DNA from 3 places in the Alteromonas sp. DY56-G5 genome. Region 2 is predicted to be linked to each of the others. Evidence: predicted binding sites of a transcription regulator. Region 2 holds the regulator's gene; each other region holds the start of a gene.

What was found. Region 2 encodes LexA, which represses DNA repair genes until DNA is damaged. Its sites were predicted from a motif close to TACTGTATNNNNATACAGTA; they were not measured.
Region 1: uvrD (DNA helicase II) is a predicted target of LexA. The motif match lies at 3,515-3,534, and genes of this name have one in related genera.
Region 3: NO989_RS15235 (exonuclease domain-containing protein) is a predicted target of LexA. The motif match lies at 3,699-3,718, and genes of this name have one in related genera.

What each region holds. Positions count from the first base shown of each region.
Region 1 covers NZ_JANHZQ010000005.1:76,050-81,612, reverse strand. The annotation lists gene NO989_RS03745 (HAD-IA family hydrolase) at 1-549, shown strand, start outside; gene NO989_RS03740 (diguanylate cyclase) at 718-2,226, shown strand; gene cysE (serine O-acetyltransferase) at 2,324-3,130, opposite strand; gene uvrD (DNA helicase II) at 3,594-5,563, shown strand, end outside.
Region 2 covers NZ_JANHZQ010000007.1:44,253-49,815, forward strand. The annotation lists gene ctaD (cytochrome c oxidase subunit I) at 1-423, opposite strand, end outside; gene coxB (cytochrome c oxidase subunit II) at 433-1,596, opposite strand; gene lexA (transcriptional repressor LexA) at 2,179-2,805, opposite strand; gene NO989_RS05270 (hypothetical protein) at 2,918-5,563, opposite strand, start outside.
Region 3 covers NZ_JANHZQ010000032.1:38,324-43,886, forward strand. The annotation lists gene NO989_RS15210 (amidase) at 108-1,727, shown strand; gene NO989_RS15215 (high-potential iron-sulfur protein) at 1,826-2,119, opposite strand; gene NO989_RS15220 (flavin reductase family protein) at 2,342-2,971, opposite strand; gene NO989_RS15225 (CPXCG motif-containing cysteine-rich protein) at 2,964-3,155, opposite strand; gene NO989_RS15230 (hypothetical protein) at 3,342-3,629, shown strand; gene NO989_RS15235 (exonuclease domain-containing protein) at 3,747-5,563, shown strand, end outside.

The sequences.
Region 1 (5,563 bases), on a different contig from region 2:
GACGCGCGGTTGGCTTCTGATATGGGGCAGCTTCGTCGCGTTGTTTTAAGCGCTGCACTATCTGGCACGCCAGCAAACCAGTTATCAATAGTCCCTACAGAAGATACTGCATTACGTGCTGCTGTAGACAGCTGCTTTAATTGTTTTTATGACGCAAGAAGCGATTTTGCATTAGCCAGTAATGTGCACCAGACCCTCGATAAACTTAGCCAGCATTTACCGCTCGTTGGTATTACTAACGGCAATGTAAACGCGCAAAAAGTAGGATTAGACCGTTATTTCACGGCGATCTTGCACGCCAGTGTGGAACGGCCCATGAAGCCTGCTCAAAACATGTTTGATGAAGCGGCCTCACTGGTAAAGGTAACGCCGTCGCACATTTTACATGTGGGCGATAATATTATTAAAGACGTGTTCGGTGCCATTAATGCCGGCTATCAGTCGGCTTGGTTTGCATGTAATCGTCCAATGCAGTTGAAATTTGAACCCGTTTCAGTACTTCCACACGTTCAGCTTGATTCATTAGAAGAGCTTATTCAATTTGTCTAGGCGCTATTTATCTCGAAAATACAGACCTTTACTACTCATTCTTTTGCGAGATGTTAACCTTTGAGTAAGCCGCATTCTTAAAGGTCTAGAGAGCCGCACTTAGGGCGTATAGATTTTAACGCTCACTCGTTATACACTGAAAACTGGAGTCGTAGTTTTTGTGTCCTCATGGAAAAACCTGCTATCTCGAAGTCAAGGTCGCAACAAGCGTCCAAGGTAGATAAGCCAACCTCGAATGTTCATGAACATGCCGAGACAGGTCGCTCTTTTTGGCCGTTTAAGCCACTGTCTGGCTTGTATCAAGATGTATTTATTATCTTGTCTTGGATTGCCATATGGCAAATTGGACGCATTGTTGAATACACTGAACACGCCAGTGTTTGGTTTCCTGCGGCAGGCTACACCCTTGCATGCTTCTTAGTTTTAGGTTGGCGCGCGGTAGTGCCTATTATGGTGGCCGCCATTGCGATTACCGTCTGGAATGGTCATAACTACTTGCTGCCGTTAAGTAACGTAGAAATGATGTGGGGCGGCGTGTTATTCGGCGTTGCACATATGCTCCCTTACTATGCAGGAGCCAGTGTTCTCGGCCATCTATTGAGAAAGCCCGACGTCACCACACCCCAATTAATCGTCTCGTTCTTAATCATCGGCTGTATTTCGTCGTTAGTTGCTACGCAACTAGTCATTGGTTCACTTGTTCTCACTAATCAGATGTCAGCGGCGGATATTAAAGATGCGATGCTGCCCTTTTGGATAGGGGATATGGCTGGTGTTGTTGTGCTTGCACCTCTTTTTGCTGGCTTGTTAGTAAAAATAAGTGCGGCTTCTAAAATAGACCTCTTGGCATTTTCTAACTGCGCTTCATCCGATTTACACAGCTACTTTAAAAAAGTGGCAATCAATTTGGCCCTCATACTATTCGTCATGTTATTGGCAAAACTTACCCAGTCTCGTGACAGTGCATTTGCTATCTTTTTTCTCGCCATTACCCACATGTGGATAGCGTGTACTGAAAGTACAAAGCGCAATGTTATAAGCCTTGCAATAAGCAGCCTATGCATTGTTTTGCTGGTGCATATATTCGCCTTAATGGATTACGTCAAAGTGTATCAGTTTGCACTCAACGTTATTGCAGCCAACGCGTTGTTTGGTATAGCCATTCCTCAGTTACAAGCAGACAATGCTCTGCTCAAAGACCGTGTTTTTGTGGATACCTTAACCCAAGCTTATACGCGGGAGTATTTGGCCCAGCGCAGCGCACTAGAAATGGCTCAGAGCCGTGAATCTGGAAGCTCGCTTTATTTCGTTATGTTTGATTTAGATAAGTTTAAACGTATTAACGACGAATTAGGCCATGTAGACGGCGACAACGCATTGCGCCGATTAAGTCAGGTGACGAAGGATATTGTGCGTAAAGCTGATGTTTTTGCCCGTTTCGGCGGCGACGAATTTGTACTGCTTCTGCCTAATATCAGCGAGCAAAACGCCCTTAATTTGGTGGAAAAGGTACGTGAAGGTATAAACGCAATCGTTATTTCAGAAGTGTCATTGTCATCGAGCTTCGGCGTCACTCTTATGCAGCAAAGCGATACACTCGAGACGCTCATTCAGCGCGCCGATCGGGCACTCTACGCATCAAAAGAAAAAGGCGGCAACACAATAACCCTCAAATAATGGGGTCAGAGTACATTTAATCGCTCAAATACGCTGAAGACAAAAATGTACTCTGACCCCATTATTACGAAAGCAGAAATGTACTCTGACCCCAATTTTATACGTGGGAGTTATCTTCTAGTACGTTTTGGCGCATGGATTCACATGGGCTTTGACAAACCGGTCTCCCAACCACTTTAGCTGGAACACCCACCACAGTAACGTGAGCTGGAACACTATTGAGTACAACGCTACCAGCGCCTACTTTTGAGCCTTCACCTATCTCAATATTTCCAAGGATCTTGGCGCCAGCGCCAATTAACACGCCTTGGCGAATTTTAGGGTGGCGGTCGCCCGACTCGTTACCGGTACCACCTAATGTAACGCTCTGCAAAATAGATACGTTGTCTTCAACCACTGCAGTTTCGCCCACTACAATGCCAGTTGCATGGTCAAACATGACGCCTTTACCTATACGCGCAGCAGGGTGGATATCTACACCAAAGCTTGCCGAGTTGCGGCTTTGTAAGAATAAAGCAAGCTGATGACGCCCATGAACCCAAAGGTAATGCGCCATGCGGTGTACTTGCACAGCATGAAAACCTTTAAAGTGAAGTAAGGGAGTAAGGTAATCGTTGACCGCCGCATCCCGCGCCTTAATCGCTAGAATGTCAGCAATAGCCGCTTCGCTGATGCCTGGCTCAAGTAAGTAAGCTTCATCGAAAACTTCGCGAATGGCGAGCGCAGGCATGACGTCGTCTGCCATTTTGTTCGACAGAATAAAACTAAGCGACGATTCAAAGTTGTGATGTGCAAGAACACTGGCATGCACATAGCTAGACAGCAAAGGCTCTTTTTCAGCAACAACTTGCGCTTCTTGTTTTAGCGTAGACCAAAAATCGATGGGCGTTGTAAGTGCGGTCATGAGCATGTCCCGTTATATAAAAATGCTGTGTTCTATCAGAAAATTGGGTAAGCGATCTAAACTTGTTCCTTGCTGGGCATATCTATGCTGACAAAAGGGAACGCGTAAAAGTTTACCTGAGTTTGATGTGATGCAATACCGATGTGATACCGACCAAGCGCATAATTCGATCAATTTATCGAATTAATTCGTTATAGCTAATAACCGTATCGTACATGTACACATCGTTAAAGCACTCTGCTCTCTCGCTGCGTCTAACTGAGTGCTTCCATTAATTTAATAGAACGTTCAGAGCGCTCGTATCTTTCATTAAATAATACTTAAAATCATGATTGCACACGAGCGTATAATGCCGTTGAAATTTATCTTCACTGGGAAAAACTGGACTGTATAAATTAACAGGCAGGTGGCATAATAGCGCGCTGCTGAATGTATAACACTATCAACTAACAGGTACCACACTATGGATGTATTTCGACTGCTAGACGAGCTAAACGACAAACAGCGTGAAGCAGTAGCAGCCCCACTATCTAACGCCCTAGTTTTGGCTGGCGCGGGCAGTGGTAAAACCCGCGTATTAGTGCATCGCATTGCGTGGTTAATGGAAGTCGAAAACATCGCCCCTTTTTCTATTTTGGCAGTGACCTTTACCAATAAAGCAGCCAAAGAAATGCGCGGCCGAATAGAGTCGTTGATGGGTCGCAGCCTGCACAATATGTGGATTGGTACCTTCCACGGGCTTGCACACCGCCTGTTACGCGCGCATCATGCAGAAGCCAACTTGCCTGAGAATTTTCAGATAATTGATTCGGATGATCAGTATCGACTTATTCGCCGCATTCTGAAGGCCATGAACCTAGACGAAAAGCATTGGGCGCCTCGTCAAATTCAGTGGTACATAAATGGCAACAAAGACGAAGGCTTGCGCCCTCAGCACATTGAAACCCACGGCGATCATATTCAAAAGACCATGCGCGAAGTCTATGCGGCATATCAAGACGCTTGTGACCGTTCAGGCTTGGTAGATTTTGCTGAACTGTTGCTACGCGCACATGAATTATGGGCTAAAAACCCAGAAGTATTAGCCCACTATCAACGTCGTTTCCGTGCAGTGTTAGTAGACGAATTCCAAGATACCAACAATATCCAATACGCATGGCTTCGTATGCTGTGTAGTGGTGGTAATAATAACATTATGATTGTTGGCGACGACGATCAGTCTATTTACGGCTGGCGCGGCGCGAACGTAGATAATATTCAGCACTTCCTGAAAGACTTCAACGAGCCTACTACTATTCGCCTTGAGCAGAATTACCGCTCTACAGGAAACATTCTTAAAGCGGCGAACACGGTTATCGACAACAATACGGGCCGTTTAGGGAAAGAACTTTGGACGGAAGACGCGCAAGGCGAGCTGATTTCTGTATATGCGGGTTTCAACGAGCTAGATGAAGCGCGCTTTATTGTTTCGAAAATCAAAGATTGGCTTAATCAAGGCAACGCCCTTACTGATACCGCTATTCTTTATCGAAACAACGCCCAGTCTCGAGTACTGGAAGAAGCCTTGCTGCACGAAGGGCTGGCGTATCGCATATACGGCGGTCTGCGCTTCTTCGAACGCCAAGAGATTAAAGACGCCCTTGGCTATATGCGTATGGTGAGCCACCCGCACGACGATGCAGCTTTCGAGCGTGTAGTAAACACCCCAAGTCGCGGTATTGGTGAGAAAACCTTATCGCAAGTGCGCGACACCGCGCGAATGCACAACTGTTCAATGTGGCAGGCGTGTCAGTTGCTCATTAATGAAGGTGGCTTTAAAGGCCGCGCGCTAAATGCTATGCAAAGCTTCGTGTTGCTAATTACTGAGCTAGAGCAATCCACGTTAGATGAGCCCCTTGACCAACAAGCCGATAAGGCTATTCGCCAGTCTGGTCTGTACGCCATGTACCAAGCAGAGCGCGGAGAAAAGGCCCAAGCACGTCTAGAAAACTTAGAAGAATTGGTTACTGCATGTAAAACTTTTATCGTGCCTGAAGAAGCCGAAGAAATGTCGCCTCTGGCAGCCTTTCTAGCTCATGCGTCGCTGGAAGCAGGTGAAACCCAGGCGGATAAAGACCAGGATGCCGTGCAAATGATGACCATTCACACCGCTAAAGGCCTTGAATTTCCACTGGTATTCTTAGCAGGTGTAGAAGAAGGCATGTTCCCTAGCCAAATGACTAACGACGAGCCAGGTCGAATGGAAGAGGAACGCAGACTTTGCTATGTTGGTATGACCAGAGCAATGCAAAAGTTGTATATTACTTATGCAGAAAGTCGTCGACTCTATGGCCAAGATAAGTATCATACTGCTTCTCGATTTATTCGCGAAATGCCAGCAGACTGCGTTGAAGAGGTTAGACTGAAATCGACTATTTCGCGGCCCGTGCACAA
Region 2 (5,563 bases):
AATGAGAAAGGCACCTGGTAAAATCCAGAAGCTCCAGTTATTCATGCGCGGTAACGCCATGTCAGGGGCGCCGATCATCATGGGAATAAGCCAGTTTGCGAGCCCAGTAAAGGCTGGCATTACTGCACCAAATACCATGATAAGCCCGTGTACCGTAGTCATTTGGTTAAAGAAGTTTGGCTCTACAATTTGTAGACCGGGTTGGAATAGTTCAGCGCGGATCACCATGGCCATCGCACCACCAACTAAAAACATAATAAAGGCAAACCACAGGTAAAGTGTGCCTATGTCTTTGTGGTTAGTGGTAAACAACCAACGCGTTATCCCTTTAGGAATATGATCGTGGTGTTCATGGTCATCATGTAGGTGACCGTCATGAGGCGCAGAGGTATCTGGCGAAATAACTTCAGTTGCTTTGCTCATTGTCTGCTCCTAGTTTCCGTTTGCCACTGCGTTGACATCTTTGGCTTGAACCATATCGCCAGTTTTATTGCCCCAGGCATTTCGCTCGTAAGTGACTACGGCGGCAATTTCCTTAAGACTTAGCATTTTTCCAAACGCTTGCATGGCTGTTCCTGACTTTCCATGCAGCACGATGTCAATGTGACCTTGCTGATCTTCTAGTGCCATCTTGCTGCCTTTTAATGCCGGGAACACGCCAGGTAAACCTTCACCATTTGGCATATGGCAAGCAGCGCACGTTGCGTTGTATACTCGCTCGCCCTCTTTCATCAGTTCATCCATAGACATATTCATAGAAAGTAGACGCTGCTCTTCTTCTTTTGCTTTACGAACAATCTCTTCTTGTTCGCCCATCCACTTTTCAAACTCGGCGGGTTCTTTAGCAATTACCACAACCGGCATATAGCCGTGGTCTTTACCACAAAGCTCTGCGCACTGTCCGCGATAAATACCCGGCTCATTCACCTTGGCCCAAGACTCGTTAATAAAGCCGGGGTTGGCATCTTTTTTCACGGCAAAGTCAGGAACCCACCAAGAGTGGATAACGTCGTCAGAAGTAATAAGAAAGCGTACTTTTTTCCCAGTAGGAATAACCAAGGGACGGTCGACTTCCAGCAGGTAGTTATCTGTTTTCTGAAATTTGTTTTCTATTTGCTCGCGCTGAGTGGCGAGTAAAGAATAAAACTCTACATCGCTATCCATGTACTTGTAGTGCCATTTCCATTGAGAGCCTGTTACTAACACCGTCATGTCAGGCTCAGACGTGTCTTCCATAGCAATTAGAGTATTCGCTGCGGGTACCGCCATGAAAATAAGAATAAGGAAAGGAATAACGGTCCAAGCAATTTCGACCTTCACGTTTTCGTGAAAATTAGCTGGCTTGGCACCACGGGACTTTCTATGTAGATACATTGAAGCGAACATCACGCCAAAAACTACAACCGCGATACCTACACAAATGAAGAACATCAACATATGGAGGTCGTATACCTGCCCACTGATGTCGGTAGCACCGCGTCTCAAATTAAGCGAAGAGGCTTCTTCGCTTGCTTCTTGCGCAAAAAGCAAAGGGGAAAAAAGCAAAATTGGTATACTAGAACACCATTTTGCGAAAACGGTCGTTAGTTGTTTCACTCAGCACCTCCGTAATGGCGTGGTCAAAGACGCTGATTAATTTGCGCGATGCCCTACCAAATGGTTTGCGAACGATTGACCCATAACCTCAACTTGTAAAACAAATTTAGAGTCATTGTTATTATTTTGTTAATCTCTGTATAAGAATTGCGCAATAATGTCGTGCCGTCTAGTCTTTTCTATTAAAAATTTAACGAAGTGGTTAATTTTTAATCATTTACTAAAATGGTCGCGGGGAATTTCACGTGCAAAAAGAGAAAGCCATTGCTGTGGGATGCCCTTGGAATCAAACAGGCATTTTGAACACGGGGTTAAAGTAAGTGCTCGACTAACTAGTTAAGAAATCAATAAGTAATCGATTACTCAATGTCGATTTCAAACAAAATTCAAAATAAAAAATGGAAAATACTTGAAGCATTCATAGAAAGAATAACGTGAGTAATGATAAAAATAAGCGCGCAGAAAACCAACAGGTTTGCTGGGCAGGATAAAACCTAAGTTGGCAGATTGAAGAAAAAAACAGGAACAAAAGACATAAAAAAAGCGGCTAACGCGCCGCTTTTATACAAACAAGCTAAAATACTACATCCAGTCAGCGTTTCTGATCACACCCACCGCAATGCCTTCTATCGCAAAATGTTCAGTCGCCAAATCAACTTTTATTGGTGCAAACTCATCATTCTCAGCATGAAGCAATACTTCACGCCCGCGTTTCTCTAGACGCTTTACGGTGACGTCTTCATCTACACGCGCCACAACCACCTGACCGTTGTGTACATCAGTGGTGCGATGAACAGCGAGAAGGTCACCGTCTAAAATACCAATGTCTTTCATGCTCATACCGTTGACGCGTAGCAAAAAGTCGGCATGGGGTTGAAACAGTGCAGGATCTACTTTGTAGTGCGATTCAACATGCTCTTGCGCCAAGATCGGCTCACCAGCTGCAACACGCCCAATTAACGGTAGGCCTTCTTCTTCTTGTGCGTCGTTATCAAGAGGGATATTGAGCTTAATGCCACGAGACGTACCAGGCAAAATTTCAATCACGCCTTTACGCGCCAATGCTTTCAAATGTTCCTCTGCTGCATTAGCAGAACGAAAGCCAAGCTGACGGGCTATTTCCGCACGAGTAGGCGGCATTCCCGTTTCTAACATGGTTGTTTTAATAAGTTCTAAAACTTCGGTTTGTCGAGCTGTGAGTGGGCGCATAAAAGACCTGTCTGTTCATACAGTTCCTGTAAGTATATACACCTAAAACTAAATAACAAGCACTTGCCGCGTCTTTTGCGATCTGCAATAGCCTACGACAAGTGCTTTCCTCTTATTTTACGAGAAGAGCCATGTTCGGGTTACTAATTTGTAACTCCAGCTCCCCATCACTATTTTGACGTGTGCGCATGCCTTCAACATTATCGAGCCCAAGTCCAGGGCTTTGCCACACCACATTGCCTTTATTATCAACCTCAACCACGCGATATGCGATGCTGTCATAATAATTGTACGAATAGTCATTCTCGTTAGGCTGGTAGATAGCGAGAATCGACTGATTAGACGACGTCGTTGGAACAGCCGCTATATACTGAGGGTAGAATGACGGTGCTATAGTGTCTTTGAGTTCTAATGCATCGCTCGCCACGTCATAAACATTGATGGTGTTGTAGTTTCTATTTAAACACGCAAATTCAAGTTCGCTATCACTATCAAAATTTACCGTGAGCAATTGGTCACAATTGGTTTCCAATTCATTCAATCCAACAAATTCACCATCCTGCATTTTATAGAGCTTGAGCGAACTATAGCCCCCAACAGCAAAATAATGCACACCGTCTTTTTCAGAGGCAGCAAGCGCATTAATTGAAAAATCGTTAATGATTGAGTCGATAAGCACCTGATTCTCGATATCAAACGCTTTAAGTCGATTGTTCTCAATAATAACTGCATCGGCGTAACTATCGTTATTTACGTCAATGGCTTCAATAAACGAAATTTCACTATTCTGATTATTGTTCAGTGTCCACTGAATAGCGTTATCTGTAAGTCTCACGACATTAAACGACGAACTATAATCCAGTGCCCCTATTAGTAACTCACCCACACCGTCATTGTTGTAGTCTGTAACGACCGGTTTGCTATAGTTATAGACATCTTCGCCAACCTCAGCACTTATCGCAAAGTTATCCTCTTTATCTACCGATAAAATCTGAATAGATGATTCGTAACTACTTGTATCGCTAACAAAGACGGCTCTTTCATCATTATCGCCATAAGGTGCCCAACCCGCGGCATGATATCTACTCGCGCGCGGCGCACCTTTTATATCTGACAAGGCATATTCACCGTTGGCATCTTGTTGCGCTACTAAAATTTGATTCTCACCAGTCCAAATAATGTCGTCCACATTGTCATTGTCTAAATCGTCAATGAGAAGTGACATGCCACTGTAAGTGTTGTGGTTAAGAGCCCACTGCTCAGAGATTTGTCCCGCTTCTAATGCAAAACCTCTAACTTGTCCCCACTGACACTCGGAGACAACCACTATTCCTTCTGTAGCTGGGCTTTCTTTACTATAGGCGATATCACAAATGTCACCATGTTCCGCCGTTGCCAAACTGCTTTTCGATACTGCAGAGTAGATTGAGATATCATTCCAACTATCGGCACCGATGATTTCATCTACACCATCGTTATTCATATCACCCAGCACAACAAATGCGTCGCTGAACCCGCTACCGTATAGCCATTGGTTGGCACCGCTTTCGATATCAAATACATAACCATTGTTCGTTACCATTTCTATCGATGCGTCATCATCTACGTTACCAAAAGCAAGGTTATTGACGCCGTCAATATCGTACTGTTGCAACTGCTCACCTGTGCGAACATCTACAATGGCAATAGAAGTCGCATTGTAATATTCGCTCCCATATAAATAAGCAACTTCATCAACCCCGTCACCATTGATGTCATAAAATAAGCCAGAAATAATACTATCTTCAATAATAAACACCGCTTCTGCGTTACTTTCGCGGTCTTTTATTACAGACAATCCCTGTTGAGTAAGAAGGTAGATTTCATCATTATTGTCACCATCAACATCTTGGGTATGCACGCTTCTAATTTCGCCTTTAGTAGGCAGTTTATACGGATACACATAGGTATTTTTAAGCGTATTACCTTCTAGCGAAAATGCGCCCACGTTGCGAGCATTTACCGTGATAAGTTCACTTGCACCATTGGTCGAAGCAATAGCAAAGCCGTGATTATAAATTGGTGTCATCACAGTAGTACGAGCATAAGCCGGGGCCTTGTCCGCATAAGAAGTGATTTCGAGCGTTTGTTGGGATTCAGTTCCGTCTAAGCTAGCGAAACTAAACATATAAGTTTGAGCGTTGAAAAGTTGATTCGCAGGTACATTCCAGGTCATCAGACCTTCCGCATTTAACGAAGCACCGGGAGGCGCTGAAATAAGCTCTCCCGCGACGTCATCGTCAACTCTGTCTGGGTCACTCATCGATACGGTAAACTCTACGTATCCGCCCGCAGTTACTACTTCAGGCATATTCGATGCAGTGAGCGTCATAGGAGAATTGCCGATCTCAACGAAAGTAGGCTGGGATTCAACAACGTTAATACCGTCTGACACCACCATGGTAACTTTAACTTCATCACCGAAGACTGCGCTGTAAGGTGGCAGCGTGGTACCATTAACATCGTCAAGGACTACACCATTTACATACCAGCGAAACGAAATCACCAGCTCTGAGTCGGGAGTATCTGAATCATGATAGTAGCCAGGCTCAACGGTGACTTCATCTGTGGTATAGACAGTCTCATAGGCATAGTAATAAGGCTGATTCACTACAGGAGGTACGGATATCGCATCGATATCTGAAAGCGCAAGGCCAGTATGATTTCCGCTGGCAAACGCTGTTAGATTATTAAAGTATACACCTACATCGTAAATATC
Region 3 (5,563 bases), on a different contig from region 2:
TGATTCAACGTATAAGAAACTAACATTACGTTACCTTCTACTGCCGTTGAAAGCTGCAAAATAAGAAGGAGTAACAGGCGCTAGGATCATACGTTAAGGAAAGGTTTATGTTGAAACAGGGGATTTTGCTGGCCGTAGTCGTGCTATGCACTGCATGCGTGTCTCAAGCCAATCATACAGATAAGATTGAGCAATGGTTAGATAAGCCTGCTCACGTTCAGGCGCAAGCTGTTGCGAGTGGCGACACGACATCTGCTGAGCTCGTTAGCGGTTATCTTGCGCGAATCGAACGACTAGATGAAAAGGTAAATAGCGTCTTAGCGTTGAATCCTAACGCGCTGACCGAAGCGAAGGCCATCGATAAACAACTAGCGAATGGCGAGACGCTTGGCCCTCTGGCAGGTATTCCCGTGCTGCTAAAAGATAATATAGAAAGTAAAGAGATGCCCACCACAGCGGGCTCAATGGCGCTTATTACTAATGATACTGGTCGCGATGCGCCTATCGTAGAAAAACTGAAAGCGGCAGGGGCAATTATTTTGGGTAAAACCAATTTGTCTGAATGGGCAAACTTTCGCTCTGAATCCTCTATCAGCGGCTGGAGTGCAGTTGGCGGGCTTACCCGAAACCCACATATGCTATCAAGAAGTGCTTGTGGCTCGTCATCGGGCTCGGGCGCTGCCATGTCACTTCGTCTTGCGTCACTTGCCGTGGGCTCCGAAACCAATGGCTCTATTATTTGTCCGGCATCCATAAACGGGGTAGTCGGCTTTAAACCGACCGTGGGCTTGCTTTCCAGAACTCACATAGTGCCTATTTCTTTCAGTCAGGACACCGCAGGCCCAATGACGTCTAACGTTCAAGACGCCTGGCTAATGACGGCAATCATGGCGGGCCCTGATGCAAGCGATAACGCGACACTAGACGCTGAGTCTCACCGCCCTTCTATGCCAACATCTTCAATGCTGGCTACAGATTTAAAAGGCAAGCGTATTGGTGTGGTTAGGTACCGCCAAGGCGATAACCCTCATGTGCTGGCTGTTTATGAAAACGCGTTAAAGCAGCTTAAAGCATCGGGCGCGACGCTGGTGGACATCAGTGACTTCTCTCAGCCAGATTCATTTTGGGCCGACTCTTACAATGTTCTGCTGAGCGAGTTCCATCATAGTATTAACGAATACTTGTCGGGGTCGCCGGCAGAGCTCCCTGCAAGGAACTTGTCTGAGCTTATCGATTTCAATAACAAAACAGAGCGCGAGTTAGCGTTATTCAATCAAGACATTTTCGAAAAATCGCTCGCGTCGGCAGCCATTGACAGCGAAAAGTATCAAAATGAACTGCGCCTTATTCAAGACACGGCGGGCAAAAATGGTATTGATACGTTGTTAGCAAAGCACAATGTTGATGTACTAGTTGCGCCCTCAAACAGCCCTTCTTTTTTAATAGACGGCGTATATGGTGACCATTCGCCTGTCGGTTTTATCGGTATCGGGTATTTGGCCGCAATTGCAGGATATCCGCATCTCACAGTGCCCGCTGGACAGGTGAAAGATCTTCCTGTGGGAATTAGCTTTATTGGTGGAAAATGGCAAGACGAAAGCGTGTTAAAAATAGGTAGAGTCTTTGAAGCAAAACACGGCTTCTTCATTAAGCCTGGCCTTCTGCCTACACGTTTTGACAACCCAGCGCTAAAAGGTATCGAAGACGGAATTGACGTAGTTCGCTAGCGGGAAATGAGGATACATAATCGTATTTCGCCTCAACAGAAACGAAAAAAGCCCTTGGTTTAACTCAAGGGCTTTTGAACGTCTTTTCTTTCGATTGGTTAGCCAGGCTTTTTCACCCAAGCGCTACACCAGCCATCAGCGTTAACAAGCTTATTAGGGAAAATGTTACAAGGGCGGTGTTGTTCGCCATCGGCGCCCTGCACATACATGCAGTTTGCGCATTTTGCACCTTCAACAGTTGACGACGGTGTGTAGTTCAGTGCTTTTGCAGTAGGGTCATCAGCGCTCAATTGTTCTTGAGCCTGAGCACGTAACGCTACACCACCTAATGTAAGACCGATAACTGTCGAGCCAGAAAGCTTTAAAAAGTCACGGCGATTTACAGATTTCATAACATTCTCCTTAAGAGATAGAAACGATAATGATTCTTTTTTATTCAGTGCCTTAAACGCAAAAACCTGCCCAAAGAGGCAGGTTTTGTTTCATGTTTAAATACTATCTCTTTTTGAAAAAAGATCGAACGAAATGTCGCATTTTCGCTTGATCCAGATTAAATAAACTTCAGAGTTACAACCTTAAGTATTGAATGTAAGACCGTTGGACAGTTTATTAGTTCACTTCACGGTTAACTTTACATCGGGCTTTGCATACGCAAATTGCGCAATTCGTTGTGTGCTGTGGTAGCTGTCTAGGCCTGAGATACAGGCCGTTTGCGCTTGCTCTATATCTGCATAGCCGTCTGAATCTATTATTTGCTCAGGAACGTAGAGCTCCTGGATTTCGCCGATAACCATTTCGGTTTCATTAAGCAAAGTAAAATGCTGTGCTACTTTTAAGCCCATTTTAATTTCACTTTCTTTGACATACGGCGCACTGAAGGACTCACTGATCTGCGCGGTTAACCCAACGGCTTCAAATTCACTTTCATCTGGCGCATAGCGGGCTGATGTTTGGTGGGCTTTGTCGACCCAGTCAACAGCCACGTGATTTAGCGTATAAAAGCCCTGCTGTTTTATATTGCTCAACGTATCTCGCGTGACGGTATGTGGACGCATGATCATGCCAATGAGAGGCGGGTTTGCACCGACATGAACAATAGAGCTCACTATAGCCAAATTGTTTGTAACGCCGTTTGTTGTACCCACCAAAGTCGCCGATTTAAAACCAGACAAACTATTAATTAGGTTTGCGCGGTAGCGCTGTGCAAGGGCGTCTATATCACCGCGGGTAAACTGCTTAGTCATTCTCTCTTTCTGCCTCTATCTGAATGTCATCACCGTGCTGATAAGCAGTAAGCTCAATGGGCTGACAACACACTTGGCAGTCGAGCACCTGTACTTGGCCAACATCGTTAATTTCATCTATTTCAACATCATTTGGAGCCATGCAGTAAGGACAGGAAAAGCCCATGGAACGAGTTAAACTCATATTTAAATGCCTTTGTAATCACTAATGCTATTTGTTACGTAATGCAAAGACGACTGGATTTTCTTTTAGACACGCCCCTTGTATCTGATTTTAAGAGAAAAGGACAAGACTGCCATTTGACGCTTATGAGTAATCAGAAAACTGGGTCCACAAATAATAGATGTGATAGACGAAAAAGGTGACCTTGTGGCAAATAAAGTTGGTCAATGCCCGTGCTGTAATAGAGAAACTCGCCTTACTTACCATCATCTTATTCCGCGAAAAATGCACAGGCGTACCTATTTTAAAAAGCACTTTAGCAAAGCGGAGCTTCAGGACGGCATTTACATTTGCAGACAATGTCACAGCGGTATACATCGATTTTATGATGAGATGACGTTGGCCAAACACTACTTCAATTTGCAGCGTTTATTGGCAGATGCGCAGCTTTCTTCGTTCTTTCATTGGGTGTCTAAACAGCGCGTACGCGTGTAAAAGTACACGCTGTGCACTATTGGCAGCAGATGTGATACCCAATCGCGGAGGATTTAATTTGATTCGCGTGGCTGTATAAATATACACTATTGGTGTTTTCATAGCCAAAGATACCTCATGCGAAAAGATTTACCGCCACGTTATTACCTTACACACTTTCACGAGTTCCTTGGGTTCTTTGAGAGTGCTAGCAGGGCGCTTCTAAGTGACGAAGCCACTGACTTTGTTAGGCGTTTTAAAGCGTTAGACGATGACAAACAGTGTATTGTTGTGCGCGCTGCAAATCGCAAGTATGCAGTGATTGACAGGACGCAGTTCAATTATAGCGAAATCGCTGTGCCACAAGAGCAAATAGATTGGCTTACCGACAACGGCTGGTTTGGTGACCTTACCCACGCTTCGCTTAATGACATCGCTGGTGTCTTGACCAAAGATGCTCTGCTTGAGCTACTTGCTGAATACGGCAGTATTCAGGGGCTCGCATCTCTCACCAAGCCTAAACTCGTGACGTTGCTTAATGAACATATCGAAGCTAGAGGCTGGCCAGAGCGTTTTTCGCTAGATAACTACTTAGTGTGCTTGTTCGACGATGCACTTCGCTATTTGCTGTTTATCTATTTTGGTAACACCAAAAGCCGCCTAAATCAGTTTTCTATGCGCGATTTAGGCGTAATGAGAACCCGTTCTGATTCCGTAACGGATACGGCGCGTTTTGAAACTAAAAGCGACGCCCAAGCGTCATGGTTTTACGCCAACCATTACAGCCAGTTAGCTTTTTATAACGATGATATGTTGCTTGCCATTGCCGAAGGTGAACTGCCCATTACAGAAGGTGTGTCGGCATGTTTTTATCGCGACCAGTTTCTCTATGCACTAGGTCTAAAAGTGCTGATGTTTGATAGAGCGAAAGGGCTAGAAGTATTGAAAGCGGCGCAAAGCGATAAGGCAAAAGAAAAGTGGTTAAGAGAGAGCTACAAGGACGGAAATGAAAATAGTGTTAAACAGACCCTTGAAGAGATAATTGATAATCCGCAATCGGATACGCTGTTAGCATTTGCAGAAGATTTCTATGCCCGTAAATACCACAAAAAACGCACCAGCACGGTTACCGACATGCTTCGCAATGCTAGCCGTACACTGGATATTGACGTAAGCCAAAACCAACAGGTTGAGCGTGGTGTGCTGGCGCATTATGCAAGGCACGGCATTGAAGGCTGGCGCACGGAAAACCGATTGTGGCGCAGTTTGTTCGGCCTTACCTTTTGGAGGCAACTTTACGAAGAAGACACGCTGGTTACGGAGTTTGATCGCAGGCCGTTATCGCTTAAACAGAATAACTTTTACGCTAAGTTTGAACACAGTATTGAAGCGTTGTTACAGGCGCTTGATAGCAAAGAAAAACTGCGTTTTCATATTCACAAAATGGCCACGATGCACTATGGCAAAGTGAATAGCCTGTTTATGTGGTCTAGTCATTTGCTTACGCCTATAGAAGCGCTAATTCAGCATGGTTCGCTAGATTCTATTTATGCTTTACTTCGCATGATGTGCAAAGACTTTGAGAGCCTCCGAGATGGCTTCCCCGATATCATGGTATTTGACGGCGCACTTCGCTTTGAAGAAATCAAAGCGCCTGGCGATCAGCTTCGCCGAAATCAGCTGGTTTCAATTCAACGTTTGCAGCAAGCTGGATTTGACGTTGCGGTAACAACAGTGAAATGGATACGCGACCCAGCACAGCCTTATGTTGTGGTAGATATAGAGACCACGGGAGGAAACAGCAGCTACAACCGGATTACCGAAATAGGTATGGTAAAACTTGTTGGTGGGAAAGAGGTAGACAGGTTTCAAACCCTATTAAACCCGCAGCGCCGTATTCCAAGCAATATTACCCGTCTTACCGGAATTTCGGATGACATGGTGGCAAATGCCCC